DNA from 3 places in the Pseudomonas sp. E45-MNA-CIBAN-0222 genome. Region 1 is predicted to be linked to each of the others. Evidence: predicted binding sites of a transcription regulator. Region 1 holds the regulator's gene; each other region holds the start of a gene.
The links. Region 1 encodes FliA, which starts transcription of late flagellar genes. Its sites were predicted from a motif close to CTAAAGTTTNNNNNNNNNNNGCCGNTAA; they were not measured.

Region 1 (7,955 bases):
CGCCTTGTGCCGCCAGCATACGCACGACACTGCCAGCGCGGGCCGCCGAAAGCTCCCAGTTGGTCGGAAACTTATCCGTACTGATTGGCAAATTGTCGGTAAAGCCTTCGACGTGGATAGGGTTGTCGAAAGGAGCCAGAATTCCGGCGACTTTGTCTATCAACTGGAACGCCTGATCATTGGGCAGCGCATCACCGCTGGGGAAAAGCAGGCTGGAGTTGAGTTCAATCTCAATCCATAACTCATTTCCGCGAACCGTCAGCTGTTCGTTAGCGATAAGCTCGCCGAAGGCTTCGCGCATGCCCTGAGCGATGAGCTCAAGTGGGTCCAGGGTCGGATTTCCCGCCGATGATTCGCCAGACGGATCATCGACCTGGGAAATGTCAGGCTCTGTAGTCCGTGGCCGCTCCTCTCCAATAGGAATGGGCTTGACGGAACGATCAGCTTGGCTGAATACACCGACCAGCGAGTCGGACAGAATCTTGTACTTGCCTTCGTTGACCGAGGATATCGAGTACATCACCACGAAGAACGCGAATAGCAGCGTAATGAAGTCGGCGTACGACACCAGCCAACGCTCGTGATTCTCGTGCTCTTCGGGCGGTCTGCGTCTGGCCATGGGGTCAATCCATGAAGCCTTGCAGCTTCATCTCGATGGAGCGCGGATTCTCACCTTCGGCGATCGACAGCACGCCCTCGAGCAACATTTCCCGGTACGCCGTTTGGCGCTGCACGACGCTTTTCAGCTTGTTGCCTACCGGCAGCACCAGCAGGTTGGCCAGGGCAACACCATAGATCGTGGCGACGAATGCAACGGCAATGCCGCTGCCGAGCTGACTCGGGTCGGCCAAATTGCCCATCACATGGATCAACCCCATGACCGCGCCAATGATGCCGATGGTCGGCGAATAGCCACCCATGGCGTCGTACACCTTGGCGGCACGCAGGTCACGACTTTCCTGGGTATAGAGATCGACTTCCAGAATGCTGCGGATGACCTCAGGCTCGGCACCATCTACCAGCAGTTGCAAGCCTTTGCGTGCGTAAGGATCAGGCTCCGTCTCGGCGACCGGCTCGAGGCCGAGCAACCCTTCTTTACGGGCGGTGTTGCTCCAGGCGGTGACCAAGAGGATGCCACGACCAAGGTCGATGCGCGGCGGGAAGAAAATCCAGCGGCCGATGCTCATGGCTCGCATGAACACGGCAATGGGAGTCTGCAGCAGCACGGCGCCCAAGGTACCGCCCAGCACGATGAGTGCGGCTGGCCCGTTGAGCAACGCCGAGATATGGCCACCCTCGAGAAAGTTACCCCCAACGATGGCAACGAACGCCAGCAACAGCCCGATAAGGCTGAGCACATCCATCAGATACACGCCTCGGCAATGTGCCGACCGATGTCATCAAGGCCGTAAACCGCGTCGCTGAGGTTGGCCTTGACTATCGCCATCGGCATTCCATAGATCACGCAGCTTGCTTCATCTTGCGCCCACACCTGACTACCGCTCTGCTTGAGCAAGCGCGCGCCTTCGCGGCCATCGGCGCCCATGCCGGTAAGCACGACCGCAAGCACCTTGTCATGGAAGGACTTGGCCGCAGAGCCGAACGTGACGTCGACGCAAGGCTTGTAGTTGAGGCGATCATCGCCCGGGAGAATGCGCACTGCGCCGCGACCATCGATCATCATCTGCTTGCCACCTGGGGCCAGCAGCGCGAGCCCGGGGCGCAAAACGTCGCCATCCTCGGCCTCCTTGACGCGAATGCGACAGAGCTTGTCGAGACGATCAGCGAAGGCTTTGGTGAATGCCGCCGGCATATGCTGGATGAGTACGATTGGCGCCGGGAAATTTGCCGGCAGCTGGGTAAGCACGCGCTGCAACGCCACAGGGCCACCCGTGGACGTACCTATGGCTACCAATTTGTAGGCCTTACGCTTGGGAGCAGGCGAACGTGCCGCAGGCGCAGCCGGGGCTGCCGATGGCGCACTGCTGGTCCGAGATGCAGTCGTAGACAGCGTGGAGGTGGTGCCACGCGGCGAGACGGGCGCAGCGCTGGCTGCAGAGGTGCAGAAGGTGCTGTACCGGCGGTTACTGCGCGATACGGTATGCACCTTTTCGCACAGTAGCTGCTTGACCTTATCCGGATTGCGCGAGATGTCTTCGAAGTTTTTCGGTAGATAGTCCACCGCACCGGCATCCAACGCATCGAGGGTCACACGAGCCCCCTCGTGAGTCAGCGAGGAGAACATCAATACCGGCGTGGGACAGCGCTGCATGATCTGCCGCACCGCGGTGATGCCATCCATCATTGGCATCTCGTAGTCCATGGTGATGACGTCAGGTTTCAGCGCCAACACCTGATCAATGGCCTCGCGCCCATTAGTAGCGGTACCGACGACCTGGATATTGGAATCAGAGGAAAGAATTTCCGAAACGCGTCGGCGAAAGAAACCGGAATCGTCGACGACCAGGACCTTGACTGCCATACATCACTCCTAGCGGCAGCGCGCCCATCTATGGGCTGCGCTACCTGACTGAATCAAATCCTGCGTGCGTACCGCTTGAGCATGCTGGGGACATCGAGAATCAGAGCGATACGGCCATCACCGGTGATGGTCGCGCCGGACATTCCAGGCGTGCCTTGCAGCATCTTGCCTAGCGGCTTGATAACCACCTCCTCCTGCCCAACCAGCTGGTCGACGACAAAACCGATGCTCTGGTTGCCGACACTGAGGATCACCACGTGCCCCTCTCGCTGCTCATCTTGAGCCGCATCCTGAATCAGCCATCGCTTGAGATAGAACAGTGGCAGCGCCTTGTCGCGGACGATCACCACTTCCTGCCCATCAACGACGTTGGTACGCGAAAGATCGAGATGGAAGATTTCGTTGACGTTAACCAGCGGAAACGCGAACGCCTGGTTGCCGAGCATGACCATCAGGGTCGGCATGATCGCCAGCGTCAGCGGAACCTTGATCACAACCTTCGAGCCCTGGCCCTTGGTCGAGAACACGTTGACCGTACCGTTGAGCTGGGAAATCTTGGTCTTGACCACGTCCATGCCGACACCACGGCCGGACACGTCGGAAATCTCGGTCTTGGTGGAGAAGCCCGGCGCGAAGATCAGGTTGTAGCATTCCAGATCACTCAGCCGGTCTGCAGCATCCTTCTCCAGCATGCCCTTTTCGACCGCCTTGGCACGCAGGACATTAGCATCCATACCTTTGCCGTCATCGCTGATGATCAATAGGATATGGTCGCCTTCCTGCTCGGCGGACAGGACTACCCGACCAGTGCGTGGCTTGCCAGCCGCCTCGCGCTCTTCCGGCATCTCGATTCCGTGGTCAACCGCGTTGCGAACCAAGTGCACCAGCGGGTCGGCCAGAGCCTCGACGAGGTTCTTGTCCAGATCGGTTTCTTCACCGACCAGTTCGAGATTGATCTCTTTCTTCAGGCTGCGTGCCAGATCGCGCACCAACCGTGGGAAGCGGCCGAAGACTTTCTTGATCGGCTGCATGCGGGTTTTCATCACCGCGCTCTGCAGATCGGCGGTCACCACGTCGAGGTTGGAAACGGCCTTGGCCATTGCCTCGTCGCCACTGTTGGAGCCCAAGCGCACCAGGCGATTTCGCACCAGCACCAGCTCGCCAACCATGTTCATGATTTCGTCGAGGCGCGCAGTATCCACACGTACCGTCGTCTCAGCCTCTGCCGGCGGCTTTTCGGCCGGCGCTGGCGCGGCTGGCTTGCTCACCGCCGCTGCAGCTGGTTTGGCTGGAACTACCGGCTTGGCTGGTGCCGCTTTGACCGGTGCCGCCTTGACGGGCTCGACGGTAGCTGGCGTGTCGGAGACGGCACTAGCAGCCTCGAACTTGCCCTTGCCGTGTAGCTGGTCAAGCAGCGCTTCGAACTCGTCGTCGGTAATTTCATCGCTGCCGCCTGCATTTGCCGCAGCCGGCTGCGGGACCACCTCGGCTGCGGCCTCGGAGGCTTCTGTGGAGGCCGGTTCGAACTTGCCTTTGCCATGCAACTGGTCAAGCAGCGCTTCGAACTCGTCGTCAGTAATTTCGTCACCAACCGGCGCTACGGCAACTTCCGGCTCAGGAGCCGGCGCCGCGCCTGCAGCGATAGCGAACTGACCCTTGCCATGCAACTGGTCAAGCAGCGATTCGAATTCGTCGTCAGTAATCTCATCGGATCCGGCACTCGCCTCAGCCTTGTCTGCGGGCGAATCGATGGCTTCGAGGAACTGTTCAAAATCGGCTTCGGCGGAATCTGCTTCGGCCTCGGCTTCGGCGGGCTGCGGCTCAGCAGGAGCAGCGGCTTCGTCGGCCGAAGCTGGCTCCGCCAGTCGCGCCAGCGCTGCCAGCAGCTCTGGGGTGGCCGGGGTCACCGTAGTTCGCTCGCGAACCTGGCTGAACATCTCGTTCACTGCATCGAGCGCCTGGAGCACGACGTCCATCAACTCGGAGTCGACGCGACGCTCACCCTTGCGAAGAATGTCGAAGACGTTTTCGGCGATATGGCAGCACTCAACCAGCTCATGGAGCTGAAGGAATCCTGCGCCGCCCTTGACCGTATGGAACCCGCGAAAAATCGCATTGAGCAACGCTGTGTCATCGGGGCTGCTCTCCAGCTCCACGAGTTGCTCGGACAATAGTTCGAGAATCTCGCCGGCCTCTACCAGGAAGTCCTGGAGGATTTCTTCATCGGCGTCGAAGCTCATATTCACATCCCCTAAAAGCCCAGGCTCGAAAGCAGATCGTCGACATCGTCCTGCCCGGATACGACATCCTCACGTATATCGGCATGCATCTGCGGACCTTCACCTTTGGAAGGTTCTTTTTCTTGTTTTTTCTTTTCTTGCTCGGCGCGCATCGCTTCGCGGTCATGCTGGATGCCGGCCACGCGATCTACCTGACCCGCCATCAACACGAGATTGAGCAGGTTGCTTTCAAGTTCGGTGATAAGCCGAGTCACGCGCTTGATCACCTGCCCGGTCAGGTCCTGAAAGTCCTGAGCCAGCATGATTTCACTGAGGTTCTGCGACAGCTGACTGCCATCGTTCATGCTGCGCTGGAGATACAGATCGATACGTTTGACCAGATCTCGAAACTGCTCAGCGCTCATTTCGCGACGCATGAAACGCTGCCAGTCGGCCGTCAGGCTCTGCGCTTCATAGCTCACGTAATTCACCAGCGGCGCAGACTCTTCCACCAGATCCATGGTGCGGTTGGCCGCTTTCTCGGTCATCTCCACCACATAGGACAGGCGATCGGTCGCGTCGGTAATGGGTGACGGATCGCCGCCGGTGGCGCAGGTGTCCATCTCGAGCTTGACGATGGCGTTGTGCAACTCACGGGTGAGTTTGCCAACTTCCAGGTAGAGGCCGTGATTGCGCGCCTGATTCAGCTCATTGAACATCTGCGTCGCTTCATCGAAGCGACCTTGCTGCAGGCTTTCAATCAGTTTGGGTGCATGAGCCTTCAGAGTCGCTTCGAACTCTGCCAGGGTTTGGTCTGCTTGCGTCATAGTGCCCTCGCGGCGTTGCTACTTCAGCCGTTGACGCGCTCGAAGATCTTTTCGATCTTCTCCTTGAGCACCTGGGCAGTGAAAGGCTTGACCACATAGCCATTAACCCCGGCCTGTGCCGCTTCGATGATCTGGTCACGCTTCGCTTCGGCAGTCACCATCAGCACCGGCAGGTGCTTGAGGCGCTCATCCGCACGCACGGTGCGCAGCAGATCGATACCGCTCATACCCGGCATGTTCCAGTCGGTAACGAGGAAGTCGAAGCTGCCGCTCTTGAGCATTGGCAGCGCAGTGGTACCGTCATCCGCCTCGGCGGTATTGGTGAACCCCAAGTCACGCAGGAGGTTCTTGATGATTCGTCTCATCGTCGAGAAGTCATCGACGATGAGGATTTTCATGTTCTTGTCCAAGTCGACCTCCGTAAGTCCCAAAATGCCTCAGCAACCGAGCACGTCATACCGCAAACAATCGTCAATGGGCGCGCCATTCGCCGAGACGTGCACGCAAGCGCGCAGCACATTGGCTATGCAACTGGCTCACACGCGACTCGCTGACTCCCAGCACCTGGCCAATTTCCTTCAAGTTCAATTCTTCGTCGTAGTACAGCGACAACACCAACTTTTCGCGCTCGGGCAGGTTGGCAATGGCATCGGCCAACGCCTGCTGAAAGCGTTCATCCTCAAGATCACGAAAGGGCTCCGGATGGGTGCTGGCAGCGTCGTCCTCAAACTCGCCGTGCTCGCCCTCCTGCAGCAGATCGTCAAAGCTGAACAGGCGACTGCCCAACGTGTCCCCGAGAATGCCGTAATACTCGTCAAGGCTTAGCTTAAGTTCGGCCGCAACTTCGTGATCTTTAGCGTCACGCCCAGTTTTCGCCTCGATGGCCCGAATTGCTTCGCTGACCATGCGCGAATTGCGGTGCACCGAGCGTGGTGCCCAATCCCCCTTTCGCACTTCGTCCAGCATGGTGCCGCGAATGCGGATTCCGGCGTAAGTTTCGAAACTGGCACCCTTGCCGGCGTCGTATTTCTTAGCTGCCTCCAGCAGTCCGATCATTCCAGCCTGAATGAGATCATCCACCTGCACACTGGCAGGCAGACGCGCCAGCAAGTGGTAGGCGATTCGCTTGACCAATGGGGCGTACTGGTCAATTAGGCGGTACTGAGCATCCTTTGCCTGAGCCTTGCTGTAATACATAGCGGTTCCGGCACCTGTCATTCGTGGCTCTGTGAAGCGGGCGTGATGAGACGCTCTACGAAGAATTCGAGGTGGCCACGCGGCGTCGCCGGCAGCGGCCAGGTGTCGACCTTCTGGGCGATGGCCTTGAAGGCCAGCGCACATTTCGAACGTGGGTAAGCCTCATAAACAGCCCGCTGCTTCTGTACTGCCTTGCGCACGGCCTCGTCGTACGGCACTGCACCCACATACTGCAGCGCCACATCGAGAAACCGCTCGGTAACCTTAGTCAGTTTGGCAAACAGGTTGCGGCCCTCCTGCGGCGCGTGTGCCATGTTGGCCAGCACGCGGAAACGGCTGATGCCGTAGTCGCGGTTCAGCAGCTTGATAAGAGCATAGGCGTCAGTGATGGAAGTGGGCTCATCGGTAACGACCAGCAACACCTCCTGCGCCGCGCGTACGAAGCTGACGACCGAATCGCCGATGCCTGCCGCGGTATCGATGATCAGCACGTCGAGTTCATCACCGAGATCACTGAACGCCTGAATCAGGCCGGCGTGCTGCAGCGACGACAGCTGCACCATGCTCTGCGTGCCGGAAGCAGCCGGCACGACACGGATGCCACCGGGCCCCTGGATCAGCACGTCGCGCAGATCGCACTCACCGGCAATCACATCGGCAAGGGTGCGCTTGGTGGTAAGACCGAGCAGCACGTCAACGTTGGCCAACCCCAAGTCAGCGTCAAGCAACACCACACGCCGACCGAGTTCGGCCAGCGCCAGTGACAGATTGACCGACACGTTGGTCTTGCCGACGCCACCTTTGCCGCCGGTCACCGCAATCACCTGTACGGGATGCATACCCATGTTCACACGCCTATATCTTGCTGGGGCCATACGGCCGGCGATGCGCCCGCATGGCGCGCATCTGATTCATTCAGGAACCGCTGTCGCATCATCATCCGGCCCGCCGTGACGGACCGTTGTACAACCCGGCGAACATATCGGCCATGGTTTCCTCGCTCGGTTCCTCGCCGGATTGCAAACTCACGGCGCGACTTACCAATTGATGACTGCGCGGCAGGTGCAGATCGTCCGGGATCCGAGGTCCATCCGCGAGGTAGGCTATCGGCAAATGCTGGCTGATGGTGAGCCCAAGCACATCGCCGAGGCTGCCTGCCTCGTCCAGTTTGGTCAGGATACAGCCAGCCAGGCCGCAGCGACGATAGTTGTGCCACGCCGCCTTCAATAC
Region 2 (7,955 bases), on a different contig from region 1:
ATGACCATGCGGTGGTACGTCAGGGCTACGCCAGTCTGCTCACCGCGTTGCTCCCCGAGGTGACGGTCAGCGAGGCGGCGAGCGGCGAGCAGGCGCTGCTGCAGGTGCAGGAGAGCATCCCCAGCCTGGTGGTTCTCGACTTGGGCCTGCCCGGGATCAGCGGCCTGGAAACCTGCCGACGTCTGCGGCAGCGCTTGCCGCTGCTTCCGGTGCTGATCTTCAGCATGCACGATGAACTGGCGTTGGTACGGCAGGCATTGGATGCCGGGGCGTCCGGTTACCTGACCAAGCGCTGCGCGCCGGACGTGCTGGTCGAAGCGGTACGTAAAGTGCTCTCTGGGCAGTCCTTCATCGAACAGCCACTGGCAACCGAGTTGGCCTGCCAGAGGCCCTCGCAGTCGCCGATCAAGGGCCGCCTGGCCGAGATGACGCCACGGGAGATGGAGATTTTCATCATGCTCGCCCGCGGAATCGGTAACCGCGAGATTGCCGAGCGTCTGTGCATCAGTAGCAAGACTGTTTCGAACCATATGGCGTTGCTGAAAAACAAACTGGAAATCACCTCCCAGGCCGAACTGGTGCACTTGGCCATCGATCAGGGGTTGTTGCGCATCGGCGAGCGCATGCTGTGCGAAGCCTGATCAGGCTGATTCCGACATCGGTCGGAGCGGTCCGCAATGTCTGTTTGCTGATTGGCGCAAGCTCCAGAATCAGCATCGGTCTTCGCCCACCAGCAGCTGGCGCTGCTCGACGGGGAGACCAAGAAATACCTGCAACGCTGCGTAGGCATCGTTCGCTGCATAGATTTGTTGAGCTGGCGTCAGCACTGCCCTTGCCCAGTTAGACGTTGCCACGCTGCGGGATTTGTTGATCCTTGCGTTGAGGATTCCGGCTACCGCGCCACGCAGGCCAACCTGGCCTTTCTTGCCTTGATAGCGAAGCGTCGAGCCGAGATCGAGGAGCTGGTTAGGCTGGATATCCAGCTTGCTGCGCAGTCGACTGCGATCGGACTTCAATCCGAAACCGATCTTCACAATATCCCCTGCCTGAAGCACGCTGCGCGCCGCCTCAATGCAGCCTGGCGCACCAATTTGAAACAGATAGGCCTTTTCTGGCGTGGCGAACTGGATCAGGTGCGGGCCGCTGGAAACCTCGCCGACCTTGAAGGTCGGCTTGGATTCGGTATCGAAGCCGATGCAGCTGAACGCCGCTATTTCATCTGCCGCTACACGAAACTCGTCCGGTGTCGCCGGAGTGAAAATGCGTTCGTATGTGATGCCCTCGAACGCGGGTAACACGTCGAGCTCGGTGTGTTGCGGGATGTGAATGATCAGCTTCTGGCTCAATCGTTAGTCCTCGGAAACCAGAAATACAGGCGATGCGGGCTGCCTCTTTGCCAGCCCCAAACGCCCGTTTTGAGAGCTCGCCGGGCAGTTTGCGTGTCGCTGTTCTTTCAGAGTCTAGAACCCGTCGGCGTTAAGCTCGGGGCGACACTCTGCTTTTCATCAGGTCTTCAGTTGACTGGCGAACTGGCCAACCGCGCTGACCACGCGCTGGGCTCCGTCCTGAATCTCTACGATCACCGCTCCTGCCTGGTTGGCGAACTCCAGGCCCTGTTCGGCCTGGCTACGGCTGGTGGACATGCTTTGCACCGCCGCTTGCGCGAGATCCTGGTTCTTCTGCACAACGCCAATAATCTCCGCGGCCGCATTGCTGGTTCGCGCGGCCAGTTGGCGCACTTCATCTGCGACCACTGCGAAGCCGCGGCCTTGGTCGCCGGCTCTGGCCGCCTCGATGGCTGCGTTTAGTGCCAGCAGATTGGTCTGATCGGCGATGCCGCTGATGGTCTTGAGGATCGCGCTGATCAGCTGGGACTGTTTGTCGAGCGCCTCGATACCGTCCGAGGCCTGCTGCATCTGCTGCGCGATACGACGCATCACGTCGACCGTTTGTTGAACGACTTGGGCGCCACGCTGGGCGCTGAGGTCAGTGTGTTGCGAGGTGTCGTAGGCAATGGTCGCGGCCTCGGCGACCGCCAGCTCACGGTTGACCTGATCGGTGACGACCGTGGCGAACTTGATCACCTTGTACAACTTGCCGTAGGCGTCGTGCACCGGGTTGTAGGAGGCTTCGAGCCAGACGGTTTGGCCGTGTGCGTCGATGCGCTTGAAGCGTTCGACGATGTACTCACCGCGGTTCAGTCTGGCCCAGAACTCCCGGTACGCGGCCGAGTCGGCTTCCTCGCGTTCGCAGAACATGCGGTGGTGCTTGCCCTTGATCTGCTCGAGGCGATAGCCCATGCCGTCGAGAAAATGCTTGTTTGCAGTGATGACATGCCCGCTCAGGTCGAATTCGATGACGGCAGTCGAGCGCATCAACGCGTTGATCAAGCTTTCATGTTCGCGTGACGTTTCGATGGTGCGCGTCAGGTTAGTCGCGCACAGGGTGAAGCGATGCAGCGTCCCGTCCGAGCCCTTGATCGGTTGCCAGATCGAGCGCAGCCAGGCTTCCTGGCCATCGCTGCGTAGCAGTCGGTAGGCACCGCTGACGTGCTCGGCGCGCTGCATGGCGCTCTTGAGGCGCGCGTAATTGGGTTCGCTACGAAACTGCTCAGTGAAGAAATCGTCGAGCGGGCGGCCGATGAGATCGTCGCGGCGAAAGCCCATCTCGCTCAGAAACAATTCGTTGGCGTGTTCGATGCGTCCTTGCCGGTCCACTTCCAGAACCATCATCTCCCTGTAGAGCGAAGCCTTGATCTGGCCGTTGATCGCGACTTCTTCGCGTAACTCGGCCAGTTCGCGCTTGAGGTGATTGTTGAACATCGTATTCGCATCCAGTTGTGAGGCAAGATCGCCTAGTCATTTAATCGGCGACTGGATGTATTTCGTTAGGGAGCACTGCTACAGATTTTTCAATGACCCTGATTGAGCCAGACAATCGGCTTGGGCGGCTCGGCCTTTCAGGGCATTGCTGTCATTTTTCCCAGTCGTGCGGGCAGTCCTTGCAGCCCTCCATATTGGTGCCCTGAAAGGTCGCGTAATGCCGGCGTGCACCGGTCAGTACCGCATCGCCCAGATTGGCGTCGTTGAGCTTGGCTTCCTGCAGGTTGGCATCGGTGAGGTTGGCGCCTTTGAGGTCGGCTTTGCTTAGCCAGGTCATTTCCAGATCCGCGGCGTGCAGATTGCTGCTGTGCATCCTGGCGCCGCTCATGCGAGCAAATTCAAGGTAAGCACCTGTGAGGTCGGCGCCCTTGAACTGCGCCGCCTGGGCGAAAAGTCCCCAGCCTTGGATGGCAATCAGCCGGGCGTTGGTGAAGTTGGCCAGGCGCAGATTGGCCTGCTGCAGGCTGGCGCGGTTCAGGGTGGCGTCGGTGAGGTTGGCTTTTTCCAGGTTGGCTAGATCGAGCACCGCGTGACGCAGGTTTGCACCGCTTAGGTTGGCGCCGGCGAGGTTGATCCGCCGTAGATCCTGATTGCTCAGGTCGGCGCCGCGCAGGTCGGTGTTGGCACATTGACTATCGGGCTCAAGAACACATCCGTTGATGATAAGCGGACCGTCTTCGGCAGCGAAGCTAACGCAGCTGGCTAGCAGCGCAAGCGGTAGGAGTAGGCGAGAGAGTGTCGTCATGGGTGATTTATCCGAGGGATGGACGGGTGGAAGGCGGTCACACGGCGTTTTGGCTTGTCGGCGAGAGCGCCAACTAAGAGCCGCTTAGGCCAGGCGCGCCGTGTGAACCGCATTACCTTGGTGCTGCCCGAAGCGTGCCCGCCAGTACGACGGGCACGCTTCAACTCAACGCTTCGCGGTCTTGTTTTCCCAATCCGGCAGCTTGAACACCCAGAACGAGCCGCCCTGGGCGACCGGCTTGGTCAGCACGGCCATGTCACCACCCCACAGCGGCACGGCACCGCCGTAGCCCACGGTGACACCGATGTACTGCTCGCCGTCCTGAACCCAGGTTACTGGTGGAGAAATGATTCCGCTGCCGGTCTGGAACTTCCACAGTTCTTTACCCGTTTTCGCATTGAAGGCCTTGAAGTAGCCGTCGCTGGTGCCGGTGAATACCAGGTTGCCCTTGGTGGCCAATACGCCGGCCCACAACGGCAGCTTTTCCTTGTGCTCCCACTCCACCTTGCCGGTGGTGGGGTTCATTGCGCGCAGGATGCCGACATGGTCGTCGAACATGCGCTTGATGCGGAAACCCTGGCCGAGGTAGGCCGAGCCTTTCTTGTAGCTGACTTCCTCGGTCCAGTAATCCTCCTTCCAGTGGTTGGCGGGTACATAGAACAGGCCTGTGTCCTGGCTGTACGCCATTGGGTTCCAGTTCTTGCCACCAAGGAAGGGCGGGGAGACCTCCACCGATTTGCCATGTTTTTCGCCCGGTTCCGGCTTGGGTGGACGCTGCCCCTCGTTCTCTACCGGGCGGCCGGTTTCGAGGTCGATATGGCTGGCCCAGGTGATGCCGTCCACGAAGGGGAAGGCGTTCTGCAACTTGCCGTCCTTGCGGTCGACAACATAGAAGAACCCGTTACGGTCAGCGTGAGCGGTAGCCTTGACGGTCTTGCCGTTCTTGTCCTTGTAGTCGAACAGCACCAGTTCGTTATTGCCGGAAAAGTCCCAGGCGTCGTTCGGCGTGTGCTGGTAGAACCACTTCACCTCGCCGGTACTTGGGTCGACGCCGACCTGGCCGGAGGTGTACAGGCTGTCGTAATCCTTCGGATCGCCGCCATCGCTGGTGCGCTCCCAGCCGTTCCATGGGGCCGGGTTGCCAGCGCCGACGATGATGGTATTGGTTTCCGGATCGAAGCTCGCGCTCTGCCACGGTGCGCCGCCGCCCTGGCTCCAGGCTTCCTTCTTGCCGGTCGGGTGGTTGGGATCATCCGGCCAGGAGGGCGCTTTGATGTCGCCGGTGGGGGTGCTGTCCTTGCCGTTGAGGCGCCCCATGTGGCCCTCGACGAAAGGGCGCATCCAGACTTCTTCACCGGTATCCGGGTCGCGAGCGAATAGCTTGCCGACGATACCGAACTCGTCACCCGAGCTGCCGTGCACCAGCAGGACCTTGCCCGTCTTGCCATCCTTCACCAGGGTCGGCGCGCCGGTCATGGTGTAGCCGGCGGCGTGATCACCAAACTTCTTGTTCCAGACGACCTTGCCGGTGTCCTTGTTCAGCGCGACGAGACGCGCATCGAGCGTGCCGAAGTAGATCTTGTCGCCGTAGATGGCGGCGCCGCGGTTGACTACGTCGCAGCAGGGGCGAATGTCGTCGGGCAGGCGATGGGCGTAGCTCCACAGGCGCTTGCCGGTCTTTGCATCCAGCGCGAAGACGCGGGAGTACGAGCCGGTCACGTAGATCACGCCGTCATGGACGATGGCTTGGGATTCCTGCCCGCGCTGCTTCTCGTCACCGAATGAAAACGACCAGGCCGGGGTCAGCTTGAACACGTTGCTTTCGTTCACCTGGGCCAGGGGACTCCAGCGCTGGGCGTTGGTGCCCATGCCGTACTGCAGCACATTGCTGGTGGTCACGTGATCGTTGGCGATGTCTTCCCAGCTGACCGGTTTGGCGAGTGCGGCGCCGGCCCACGCAAGGCTGCCGGCCAGTGCCAGGCATTGCACGGCGATGGCCAGTGGGTGTTTGGAGCCGGGGTGCGATCTTGTTGTCATGGTTGCGATTCCCTTGGTCGATTCGGACGAGGCCGCCGTATAGCGGTGGCCTGGCGATTCGATTATTGGGAGCGCGCCGCCGAAGCCGACACGGAAAATCTCCCGGGAAGACCGGGAATACTTCCCAAACGCCCGGTGTTTGGCCTTGCTACCGGAGTGGCGTTCGGGCTGCTGCAAAAGGTGGTGGCAAAACCCAGTACCAAGGGAGGAGATGCAGGCGTCCAAAGCAGGATTCTGCCGGCCCGCTCACCCCTCCAACATGACCACCATGCGCTCCGATGGGGGCTGCCTTGCACAGGTTCTCGAATAGAGGGTGGTAGTCATGAATAACAAGATCTTTTTGCGCTCACTGCTGGCAGCGGGTTTCCTCGGTATGTCTGGTCTGGTCATGGCCCACGGCGACGTGACGCCGCAGGCAGTCAACACCAAGGGGCTGCCGTCGCTCGGTGAAGAATGGCTGGACGAAAACCCCTATCGCGCTCCGAACGAGCACTACGATCTGGCGGTAGAAATCGGTTCTTCTGCCTACAACCAGAACTGCGCTCGTTGCCATGGCCTTGAAGCCATTTCCGGCGGCATTGCGCCGGATCTGCGTGAACTTGAAGCCAGCTACGATGGCGATGAGTGGTACAAGGAGCGGGTAATCAACGGCGCGGTGCGTGACGGCGCCGTTTACATGCCGCGAATGGCCGACACGCTCAGCCAGGAAGCGCTGTGGGCCATTCGTACCTATATCGAAGCTGAAGCGGCTAAGCAGTAATGAACGCCGCGCGGCTGGCTCTGACGCTGTGGCTAACGCTCTGCTGCGCCCTGGTGCAGGCGGATGTGGTCAAGGTGCGCGCCTTCGATGACATCATCGAGTCCGGCGTGCTCAAGGTGGCGATGTACGAGAGCTTTCCGCCGTACAGCTATCAGCAGGACGGGGAGCCGCTCGGGGTCGATGTAGAACTGGCGCGAAAGCTCGCCGAAGGGCTGGGCCTGAAGCTGCAGGTGTTGTGGGTGACTCCGGACGAAACACTGGACGACGACTTGCGCAACTTCATCTGGAAGGGGCATTACCTGCGTCCGAACGTGCTGGCCGACGTGATGCTGCGTGTGCCGTACGACCGTGAGTTTGCCTACAAGCGCAACGAACTCGGTGAGGTGATCAACGAGCTGGTGGTGATGTTCGGTCCCTACCAGCGGGAACGCTGGCAAACCGCTTACGACGATCGCCGTGTAGATGAAGTGCCGAGCGTAGCGATCTTCCAGTACCACCCGATCGGGGTAGAGGTCGACAGCGTGCCCTCGTTCTATCTGTCCTCGGTATTCGAGGGCCGGTTGGCGAAGAACACGCATCACTACCCGAGCGTGCAGCAAGCATTTGCGGCACTGCAGCAGGGCGAGGTGGACGCCACCATGGCCATGCGCGGGGAAATCGAATGGCTGCTCGATCAGGCCGGTAGTGATCACCTGAAACTCGCCGAGAACGCTTACCCGAACATGGGCAAGCAAGTGTGGGATCTGGGCATGGCAGTACATGAATCCAACCGGCAGCTGGCGTACGCGCTTGAAGAGGTGCTGGAGCCGCTGATCCTTGAAGGCCAGCTGAGGGCGCTCTATGCCAGCTATGGATTGAGCTACGAGCTACCCGGGTTGTACCAGGATGTGGAGAGCGACGTGGCCGGGCGCTGACCGGCTGCGCCATGCCGATCCCGCTGCGGATCGCCGTTCGAGGAGTCGACATGAGCGTCCGAATCTTGCTGCTGCTAAGCGTATTCCTGGCTCCGGGCGTGATGGCGGCTGAGGCCGACCCGCTGCAATCGGTGATGTGGGAATATCACCACAAGGGTTTGCTCAATGGCGAGCCTTACGTGTTCGACGAACGCGTGCAGGTCCAGGTGCCACCTTTCGCCGAGGATTCCCGCCAGGTGCCGGTGCATATCGATGCCCGAGCCCTGGGCGATGAGGTAGTACGGGTCGAGGCATGGGCCGACCTCAACCCGATCCCGCGTATCTTCACTTTCACGCCCGGCAACCAGGTGTTGCCGCTGGTGGCCATTCGCATTCGCGTTGAACAGGCGACGCCGATTCGCGCCGCCGTGCTCACCCGCGATGGTGTCTGGCATATCGGTTCAGCCAAGGTCGATGCCGCTGGCGGCGGCTGTACGGCACCAAGCGTGGTGCGCGCACAACTTGGCTGGGAAGATCGCCTTGGCGAAGTCATTGGCGGGCGCTTCGCTCGCGGCGACTTCAGTCGACTACGTCTGCAGGTCTCTCATCCCATGGATAACGGCCTGGTTGGCGGCATC
Region 3 (7,955 bases), on a different contig from region 1:
CCGGCGCGACAGCGGTTGGCCTGGTGGCTGGGATCTTCCTGCATCAGCTTGCGGGTCACGCCGTTAGTCCAGCCGAAGCCATCCTGCAATGGGTATTCCCCGCCACCGGCATGCTCCGTGCAGGGCCGCAGCACGTACTTTTCCATCAGCTTGCTTTCGCGCTCGAACAGGTGGCTGACGATGGTCAGCCAGCGCTGTTCAATGTCCAGCGCCAGCTCATCGTGACCGTAATGCTGCAGTCCGCGAATACCGATCCACTGCAGCGGCGCCCAGCCATTGGGCCGATCCCACTGCTCGCCACTGCCGCTGATCTCGGTGGTGGCCAGGCCGCCTGGAGCCAACAGACGCTCGCGCACGGTTGCGGCCACCGCGGCAGCCTGCTCCGTGCTTGCCATGCGCACGAACAGCGGCGCCAGCGTTGCGGCGGTGAGGTTGTCGCGCTGCCGCCCACGTTGCCAGTCATAGTCGAAGTACGCCTTGGCGCGCGGGTTCCACAGGTAGTGGTCGATGGCGCTTAGCCGGGTTCTGGCACGACGGGCAAAATCTTCGGCGCAGGCCTGCTGGCCCTTTACCGCCGACAGCTCGGCGATCTGTCGCTCCAGCTTGTAGAGCAATGCGTTGAGGTCGATCGGCAGGATGCTGGTGGTGCGGATGGTGGCCAACCGGTGGGCATCGTCCAGCCAGCGTGAACTGAAATCCCAACCGGACTCAGCTCCGGCACGCAGGTCGCGATAGACCTCATGGCGTGGCCGGCAGCTGGCGCGCGCGGTCTCGATGTCCTCGAGATAGGACTCCTCGCGCGGCGTGTCTCGCTCGTCCCAGTAGCGGTTGAGCACCACGCCATCGGCCAGGCAGACGCAACGCCGGTGCACCTCGCCAGGGCGCAGCGCATCGGCTCCCTCCATCCAGAAAGCGTATTCCTTGTGCAGCTGCGGCAGGTAATCACTGGCCCGGTACAAGCCGTTTTCCTCGAACAGCTCGGTCATCAGGGAAAACACCGGCGGTTGCGAACGCCCCAGATAGTAGGTGCGGTTGCCGTTGGGTACATGGCCGTAGGTGTCGATCAGATAGGCGAAGTTGTCCGCCATCGAGCGCAACAGGTCGCAATGCCCACTCTCATCCAGGCCGAGCATGGTGAAGTAGGAATCCCAGTAGTACAGCTCGGTGAAGCGCCCACCGGGCACCACATAATCATGCGGCAAGGGCAGCAGCGAGGAATGCTCGGGATGGTCCTGCGGATGACGGGTGAGGATCGGCCAGAGCCGGTCGATATGCTCGGCCAGGCTGTCGTCGGGGTTGGCGACGAACTCCTTGGTCGGCATCTCATAAAGACTGAAATGCTCGTGCACAAAAGCTACGAGGTCGAAGCCCGACTCGGCGCAGCGGGCACGGTAATCCTCGAGGATGGCTTCGGGATGCTGCAGGGGCGCGCAGTCAACGAAAGTTTTGCTGTCAGGAAAGACGCGCTGCATCTGCACCGCGACGAACAACTCCTGATAGCGCTCGGCGGGGGTTAGGGTATCGGCCAGCGAAATGGCGCTGACGTCATGGCTGAACGGCTGACACGGCGGGATATTGGTCATTGTTCGCTGTAATTCCATAGCAGGCCGCCATCGACCACCAAGGTGGCTCCGGTGATGTATTCGGCATCCGGTGAGGCAAGAAAGGCGACAACGCCAGCGATGTCGCGGGGCCGGCCGAGGCGTCCGGCGGGGATGTTCTGCAACAGACTGGCGAGCTTTTCCGGTTGGTTCATCAGTTCGCGGTTGATCGGCGTTTCCACCGCGCCCGGCGCCACGTTGTTCACCGTAATGCCCAACGGCGCGAGCTCGATCGCGATATTGCGCATGAGCATCTTCAGCCCGCCCTTGCTCGCGCAGTAGGCGGTGAAGTTGGGGTGCGGCAATTCCTCGTGCACCGAGCTGTTGTTGATGATCCGCCCGCCGCGGCCCTGCTCGCGTAGATAGCGGGCGAATGCCTGGGAGAGGAAGAACGGCCCGCGCAGATTCACGTCGAGTACCCGGTCGTAGTCGCCTTCCTCGGCGTCGAGAAACGCGGCGTGCGTCTGCACCCCGGCGTTGTTCACCAGGATGTCCAGCCAGCCCATTCGCTCGACGCTCTCGTGCACCAGCCGGCGGCATTGTTCGACCTGGCTGACATCCGCGGCAATAAAGCAGACCCGCCGCCCGACGGCGCGCACCTGTTCAAGACTCGCACGGGCCTCGTCATCTTCTTCGCGACCGTTGATGACCACGTCGGCCCCCTCCTCGGCCAGGCGCACGGCGATGCCGAGGCCGATACCGTGGGTACTGCCGGTGACCAGAGCCACCTGATTCTGCAAGCGCATTGCGACCTCCGTACGCACGTCGCCTGAGTGCGACGCCGTTTCGATTGGCGATGCAGATGAGACGGAGCGAGCCTTCGCGCGTTCCCTAATCTGCTGGATCGGCCCAGCTGGTCGCGTCGCGCATCTACGTTAGCAGCCTAAGCTTTCTCTCCTTCGAGCAAAGGCGCAAAATGACCGGCTCTCCGCTGCTCGTCGAAGGACGTCATGGCTACCGCCAATCTGCGCAAGGGTTATCTGCTGGGGCTGGCTACCTTCAGCATCTGGGGCATGTTTCCGCTCTACTTCAAGGCACTTGAGCAATACGGCGCACTTGAGATCGTTACCCAGCGGGTGATCTGGTCGGCGGTATTCGGCTCGCTGGTGCTGCTGGTCTGGCGCCACCCCGGCTGGTGGCGCGAACTGCTGGCGCACCCGCGACGGCTTGGCGTACTCGGCATATCCAGCGTGCTGATCGCCGCCAACTGGCTGATCTACGTCTGGGCGGTGAACCACGACCGGATGGTCGAGGCGAGCCTGGGCTACTACATCAATCCGCTGGTCAACGTGCTGCTCGGCATGATCGTGCTGCGCGAGCGGCTGCGCCCACTGCAGTGGCTGGCGGTGGCGATGGCCACCGTCGGTGTCAGCCTGCAGCTGCTGATGCTCGGCGAATTCCCGTGGATTTCCATCGTGCTGGCGCTGAGCTTCGGCAGCTACGGGCTGCTGCGCAAGCTGGCACCGGTGGCCGCGTTGCCCGGGCTGGTGGTGGAAACCTGGCTGTTGCTACCAATAGCGCTGGTCTGGCTGTTCTGGTTCAGCAGCGGCACCAGTACCGAACCTGCGTTCTGGACCAGCACCGACGCACTCTGGCTGATGGCCGCAGGACCCGTGACGTTGATCCCGCTGCTCGGCTTCAACGCCGCCGCGCGTCACCTGCCGTATTCGACGCTGGGCTTCCTGCAGTACCTGACGCCGACGCTGCTGCTGATCCTCGCCGTCCAGCTGTTCGGCGAGCCATTCCCGGTCGACCGCCAGCTGGCCTTCTTCTGCATCTGGGCGGGGCTTGCGGTCTACAGCCTGGATGCCTGGCGCGTGATGCGCAAAAGCGCCGGCTGAAAAAGCTGGCGACCGTCTAGGATTTCTCGGCCGGCTGCAGCTTGAGTTCGACCATCAGGTCGTCGGCCAGGGCTTCCAGACGCTGTTGCAGGACTTCCAGCGACAGCTCGCTCGGCACGGCCAGACGCACTTCGGCACGGAACAACAGCTCGCTGCTCATCGGTGCCGGCAACACCTCGGTATCCAGGCTTTCCAGATTGACGCCGTGCGTGGCCAGCAGATGGGTAATGTCGCGCACGATGCCCGGACGATCATTGCCGACCAGCTCCAGCTGGATTTCCTGCCAGCTCTCTACCGGCTCCGTACCGCTGTGCGCCAGCAACACGCGGATGCCTTGCGCTTGCAGCCCCTCTAGTGCGGCGGTCAGCTCTCCATGTGCCTGTTGCGGCACGGCCACCCGCAGGATGCCGGCGAACTGTCCGGCCATGCGCGACATGCGGCTCTCCAGCCAGTTGCCGCCGTGATCGGCGATGCACTTGGCCAGTCGTTCGACCAGACCTGGCTGGTCTTCGGCAATGACGGTGAGAACGAGGTGATCCATGGACGGCTCCTGTGCTGGGAATTCGCTTACGAGGTAGCGACGGCCCATTAGGTATAGCAGGCAGTCGCCTCTGTGGCAGTCTGCAGCGCCCTCGCCCAGCGTCGCAAGGCCGAAACGACCGGCTCTTTCGGCGGACTGATTTTCCCCGGCGCTTCATGTAGTATCCGGCGACTCGGACTACAAGAAACGAGACTGTCCGTCGAATTAGAAGAACCAAGTGAGGCGAGTAATGACTGAGCGCGTTCAAGTCGGTGGCCTGCAGGTCGCCAAAGTCCTGTACGACTTCGTGAACAACGAAGCGATTCCCGGTACCGGCGTCGATGCCGCTGCCTTCTGGGCCGGCGCCGACAGCGTCATCCACGACCTGGCGCCGAAGAACCGCGCGCTGCTGGCCAAGCGCGACGAGCTGCAGGCGCAGATCGATGCCTGGCACCAGGCCCGCGCCGGTCAGACCCACGACGCCGTGGCGTACAAGAGTTTCCTGCAGGAAATCGGCTACCTGCTGCCGGAGGCCGAAGACTTCAAGGCCACCACCGAGAACGTTGACGAAGAAATCGCCCGCATGGCCGGCCCGCAGCTGGTGGTGCCGATCATGAACGCGCGCTTCGCCCTGAACGCCGCCAACGCCCGCTGGGGCTCGCTGTACGACGCGCTCTACGGCACCGACGCGATCTCCGAAGAAGACGGCGCCACCAAGGGCCCGGGCTACAACGAGATCCGCGGCAACAAGGTCATCGCCTACGCGCGCAACTTCCTCAATGAAGCCGCACCGCTGGAAACCGGCTCCCACATCGACTCCACCGGCTACCGCATCGAAGGCGGCAAGCTGGTCGTTTCGCTCAAAGACGGCAGCACCACCGGCCTGAAGAACCCGGCCCAGCTGCAAGGCTTCCAGGGCGAAGCCAGCGCACCGATCGCTGTGCTGCTGAAGAACAACGGCATTCACTTCGAGATCCAGATCGACCCGGCCAGCCCGATCGGCCAGACCGACGCGGCCGGCGTGAAGGACATCCTGATGGAATCGGCGCTGACCACCATCATGGACTGCGAAGACTCCATCGCCGCCGTCGACGCCGACGACAAGACCATCGTCTATCGCAACTGGCTCGGCCTGATGAAGGGCGACCTGGTTGAGGAGCTGGAAAAGGGCGGCAAGCGCATCACCCGCGCGATGAACCCGGACCGCGTCTACACCAAGGCCGACGGCAACGGCGAGCTGACCCTGCATGGCCGCTCCCTGCTGTTCATCCGTAACGTCGGTCACCTGATGACCAACGATGCCATCCTCGACAAGGAAGGCAACGAGGTGCCGGAAGGCATCATGGACGGCCTGTTCACCAGCCTGATCGCGGTGCACAACCTCAACGGCAACACCAGCCGCAAGAACACTCGCACCGGCTCGATGTACATCGTCAAGCCGAAGATGCACGGCCCGGAAGAAGTGGCCTTCGCCACCGAGCTGTTCGGCCGCGTCGAGGACGTCCTCGGTCTGCCGCGCAACACCCTCAAGGTCGGCATCATGGACGAGGAGCGTCGTACCACGATCAACCTCAAGGCCTGCATCAAGGAAGCGCGCGAGCGCGTGGTGTTCATCAACACCGGCTTCCTCGACCGCACCGGTGACGAAATCCACACCTCCATGGAAGCCGGCCCGATGGTGCGCAAGGCGGCCATGAAGGCCGAGAAGTGGATCGGCGCCTACGAGAACAACAACGTCGACGTGGGTCTGGCGTGCGGTCTGCAGGGCAAGGCGCAGATCGGCAAGGGCATGTGGGCCATGCCTGACCTGATGGCCGCGATGCTCGAGCAGAAGGTCGGCCACCCCATGGCCGGTGCCAACACCGCGTGGGTACCGTCGCCAACCGCAGCCACCCTGCACGCCATGCACTACCACAAGATCGACGTGCAGGCGCGTCAGGTCGAACTGGCCAAGCGCGAAAAAGCTTCCATCGACGACATCCTCACCATCCCGCTGGCGCAAGACACCAACTGGAGCGAGGAAGAGAAACAGAACGAGCTGGACAACAACTCGCAGGGCATCCTCGGCTACATGGTCCGCTGGGTCGAACAGGGCGTCGGTTGCTCCAAGGTGCCGGACATCAACGACATCGCACTGATGGAAGACCGCGCTACCCTGCGTATCTCCAGCCAGCACGTAGCCAACTGGATGCGTCATGGCGTCGTTACCAAGGATCAGGTGCTCGCAAGCCTCAAGCGCATGGCGCCGGTGGTTGACCGTCAGAACGAAGGTGACCCGCTGTACCGCCCGATGGCGCCGGAGTTCGACAACAGCGTGGCCTTCCAGGCCGCCCTGGAGCTGGTCCTCGAAGGCACCAAGCAGCCCAACGGCTACACCGAGCCGGTCCTGCACCGTCGTCGCCGCGAGTTCAAGGCCAAGAACGACCTGTAACGCTCAGCCTGGCTGCAAACGAACCGCCCTACGGGGCGGTTTTTTTATCGTCCGAATCCGCTCAACGGCGCTCAAGTTCGGCATGCGACAACCGATACCGTGACCGTGATAACAAATCGAGTCACACTGTTTTCCGATAGATGGCATGTCGCCACCATGTGTCATCCCGTAGTATTCGCCGCCCGCCGTGAAGTCGCTGCATGTTCAAGAATCTCTCGTTGACCGCCAAGCTTTCGTTGGTGCCCGCCGTCGCACTGCTCGGGCTGATCGTCTATGTCGGCTATACCTCGCTGCAGCTGTCGGCGACCGATTCTCGGCTGCAAATGCTTGAAAGCCAGAGCTACCCGACACTGGAAAAGGCCGATGCGGTGATCTTTCAGTTTTCACGCATTCCAGGGCTGCTGAACAACGCTGTTGCGGCGGGCGAAGCGGGCATTCTCGGCGAAGCGCGCGACGTGCTGAGCGAGATAGATGCGCAACAGCAGGCGCTGGCGACGCTTCTCAGTGGCCAACCTCAACGCCGACAGGCGCTCGATAGCTGGCGCAATGCGGTGAAGGGCTACGCCGACAATGCCCTCAGCGCCTCTGCAAAGCTGATCGATGGCAGCGCCTCGTTTGATGACCTGCGACCGAGCCTGGATCGCATGGCTAGTGACCTGGCGCAGGCGCAGAAGCTTGGCAGCGACTTCCGTGCGCAGGCTTACGAGGATTTCCAGCAGACCCTGGTAGAGACCCGCGAAGCCAACGCCGACACCACGCGGTTGGGCATTATCCTCAGTCTGGTGCTGGTCGTGCTGGTCAGCCTTGGCGCCTGGCTGGTGATTCGCAGTGTGATGGTCAACATCCGCGGCGTGATCACTTCATTGCAGTCAATCGCTCGCGGCGATGGTGATCTGACGCAACGCGTAAACGTCCAATCCAACGACGAAATCGGCGCGATGATCGAGCTGTTCAACGGTTTCCTCGACAAACTTCAACGCACCATTCGCCAGATCATCGACGCGGCGAGCCCGCTCGGCCAGGTATCGAAAGAACTCTACAACCTGACCCAGGGCTCGGAAGAAAACGCCAAGTCGCAACAGCACCACACCGACTCGATCACCCGCGACATCCTCACCATGACCGGCAGCATTCAGGAAGTGGCGCAGCGCTCGCAGCAGGCTTCCGACGAGGCCAACTCCGCAGCGCGCCAGGCCGCCACCGCACGTGAGCATGTCGGCAGCCTGTCGACCGGCATCAGTGACCTGGGTGACAGCGTGATGGGCGCGGTCAAGGCCATGGAACAGCTCGAGGAAGAAACCCAAGAAGTCGGTTCGGTACTGACCGTGATCCGCAGCATCGCCGAGCAGACCAATCTGTTGGCACTCAACGCCGCCATCGAAGCCGCCCGCGCTGGCGAGCAAGGCCGCGGCTTCGCGGTCGTCGCCGATGAGGTGCGCAACCTGGCGCAGAAGACCGCCGCCTCCACCGCCGAGATTCAGCAGATCATCCAGCGCCTGCAGAACAGCGCCAACACCGTACTCAACGTAATGACCAGCAACGGCGAGAAATCCCGCGCCAGC

Region 2: AAEZ08_RS02865 (methyl-accepting chemotaxis protein) is a predicted target of FliA. The motif match lies at 2,864-2,891, and genes of this name have one in related genera.
Region 3: AAEZ08_RS04330 (methyl-accepting chemotaxis protein) is a predicted target of FliA. The motif match lies at 6,464-6,491, and genes of this name have one in related genera.

What each region holds. Positions count from the first base shown of each region.
Region 1 is NZ_JBEOPU010000010.1:72,904-80,858, forward strand. Features, by position in the region: gene motD (flagellar motor protein MotD) at 1-619, opposite strand, end outside; gene AAEZ08_RS15780 (flagellar motor protein) at 624-1,364, opposite strand; gene AAEZ08_RS15785 (protein-glutamate methylesterase/protein-glutamine glutaminase) at 1,364-2,482, opposite strand; gene AAEZ08_RS15790 (chemotaxis protein CheA) at 2,536-4,722, opposite strand; gene AAEZ08_RS15795 (protein phosphatase CheZ) at 4,734-5,528, opposite strand; gene AAEZ08_RS15800 (chemotaxis response regulator CheY) at 5,552-5,926, opposite strand; gene fliA (RNA polymerase sigma factor FliA) at 6,000-6,725, opposite strand; gene fleN (flagellar synthesis regulator FleN) at 6,743-7,570, opposite strand; gene flhF (flagellar biosynthesis GTPase FlhF) at 7,662-7,955, opposite strand, start outside.
Region 2 is NZ_JBEOPU010000001.1:640,593-648,547, reverse strand. Features, by position in the region: gene AAEZ08_RS02875 (response regulator transcription factor) at 1-641, shown strand, start outside; gene AAEZ08_RS02870 (3'-5' exonuclease) at 711-1,346, opposite strand; gene AAEZ08_RS02865 (methyl-accepting chemotaxis protein) at 1,506-2,822, opposite strand; gene AAEZ08_RS02860 (pentapeptide repeat-containing protein) at 2,974-3,627, opposite strand; gene exaA (quinoprotein ethanol dehydrogenase) at 3,793-5,664, opposite strand; gene pedF (cytochrome c-550 PedF) at 5,987-6,424, shown strand; gene AAEZ08_RS02845 (substrate-binding periplasmic protein) at 6,424-7,338, shown strand; gene AAEZ08_RS02840 (quinoprotein dehydrogenase-associated SoxYZ-like carrier) at 7,389-7,955, shown strand, end outside.
Region 3 is NZ_JBEOPU010000002.1:277,838-285,792, forward strand. Features, by position in the region: gene treF (alpha,alpha-trehalase TreF) at 1-1,583, opposite strand, end outside; gene AAEZ08_RS04310 (SDR family NAD(P)-dependent oxidoreductase) at 1,580-2,347, opposite strand; gene rarD (EamA family transporter RarD) at 2,552-3,442, shown strand; gene AAEZ08_RS04320 (glycine cleavage system transcriptional repressor) at 3,459-3,983, opposite strand; gene AAEZ08_RS04325 (malate synthase G) at 4,213-6,393, shown strand; gene AAEZ08_RS04330 (methyl-accepting chemotaxis protein) at 6,594-7,955, shown strand, end outside.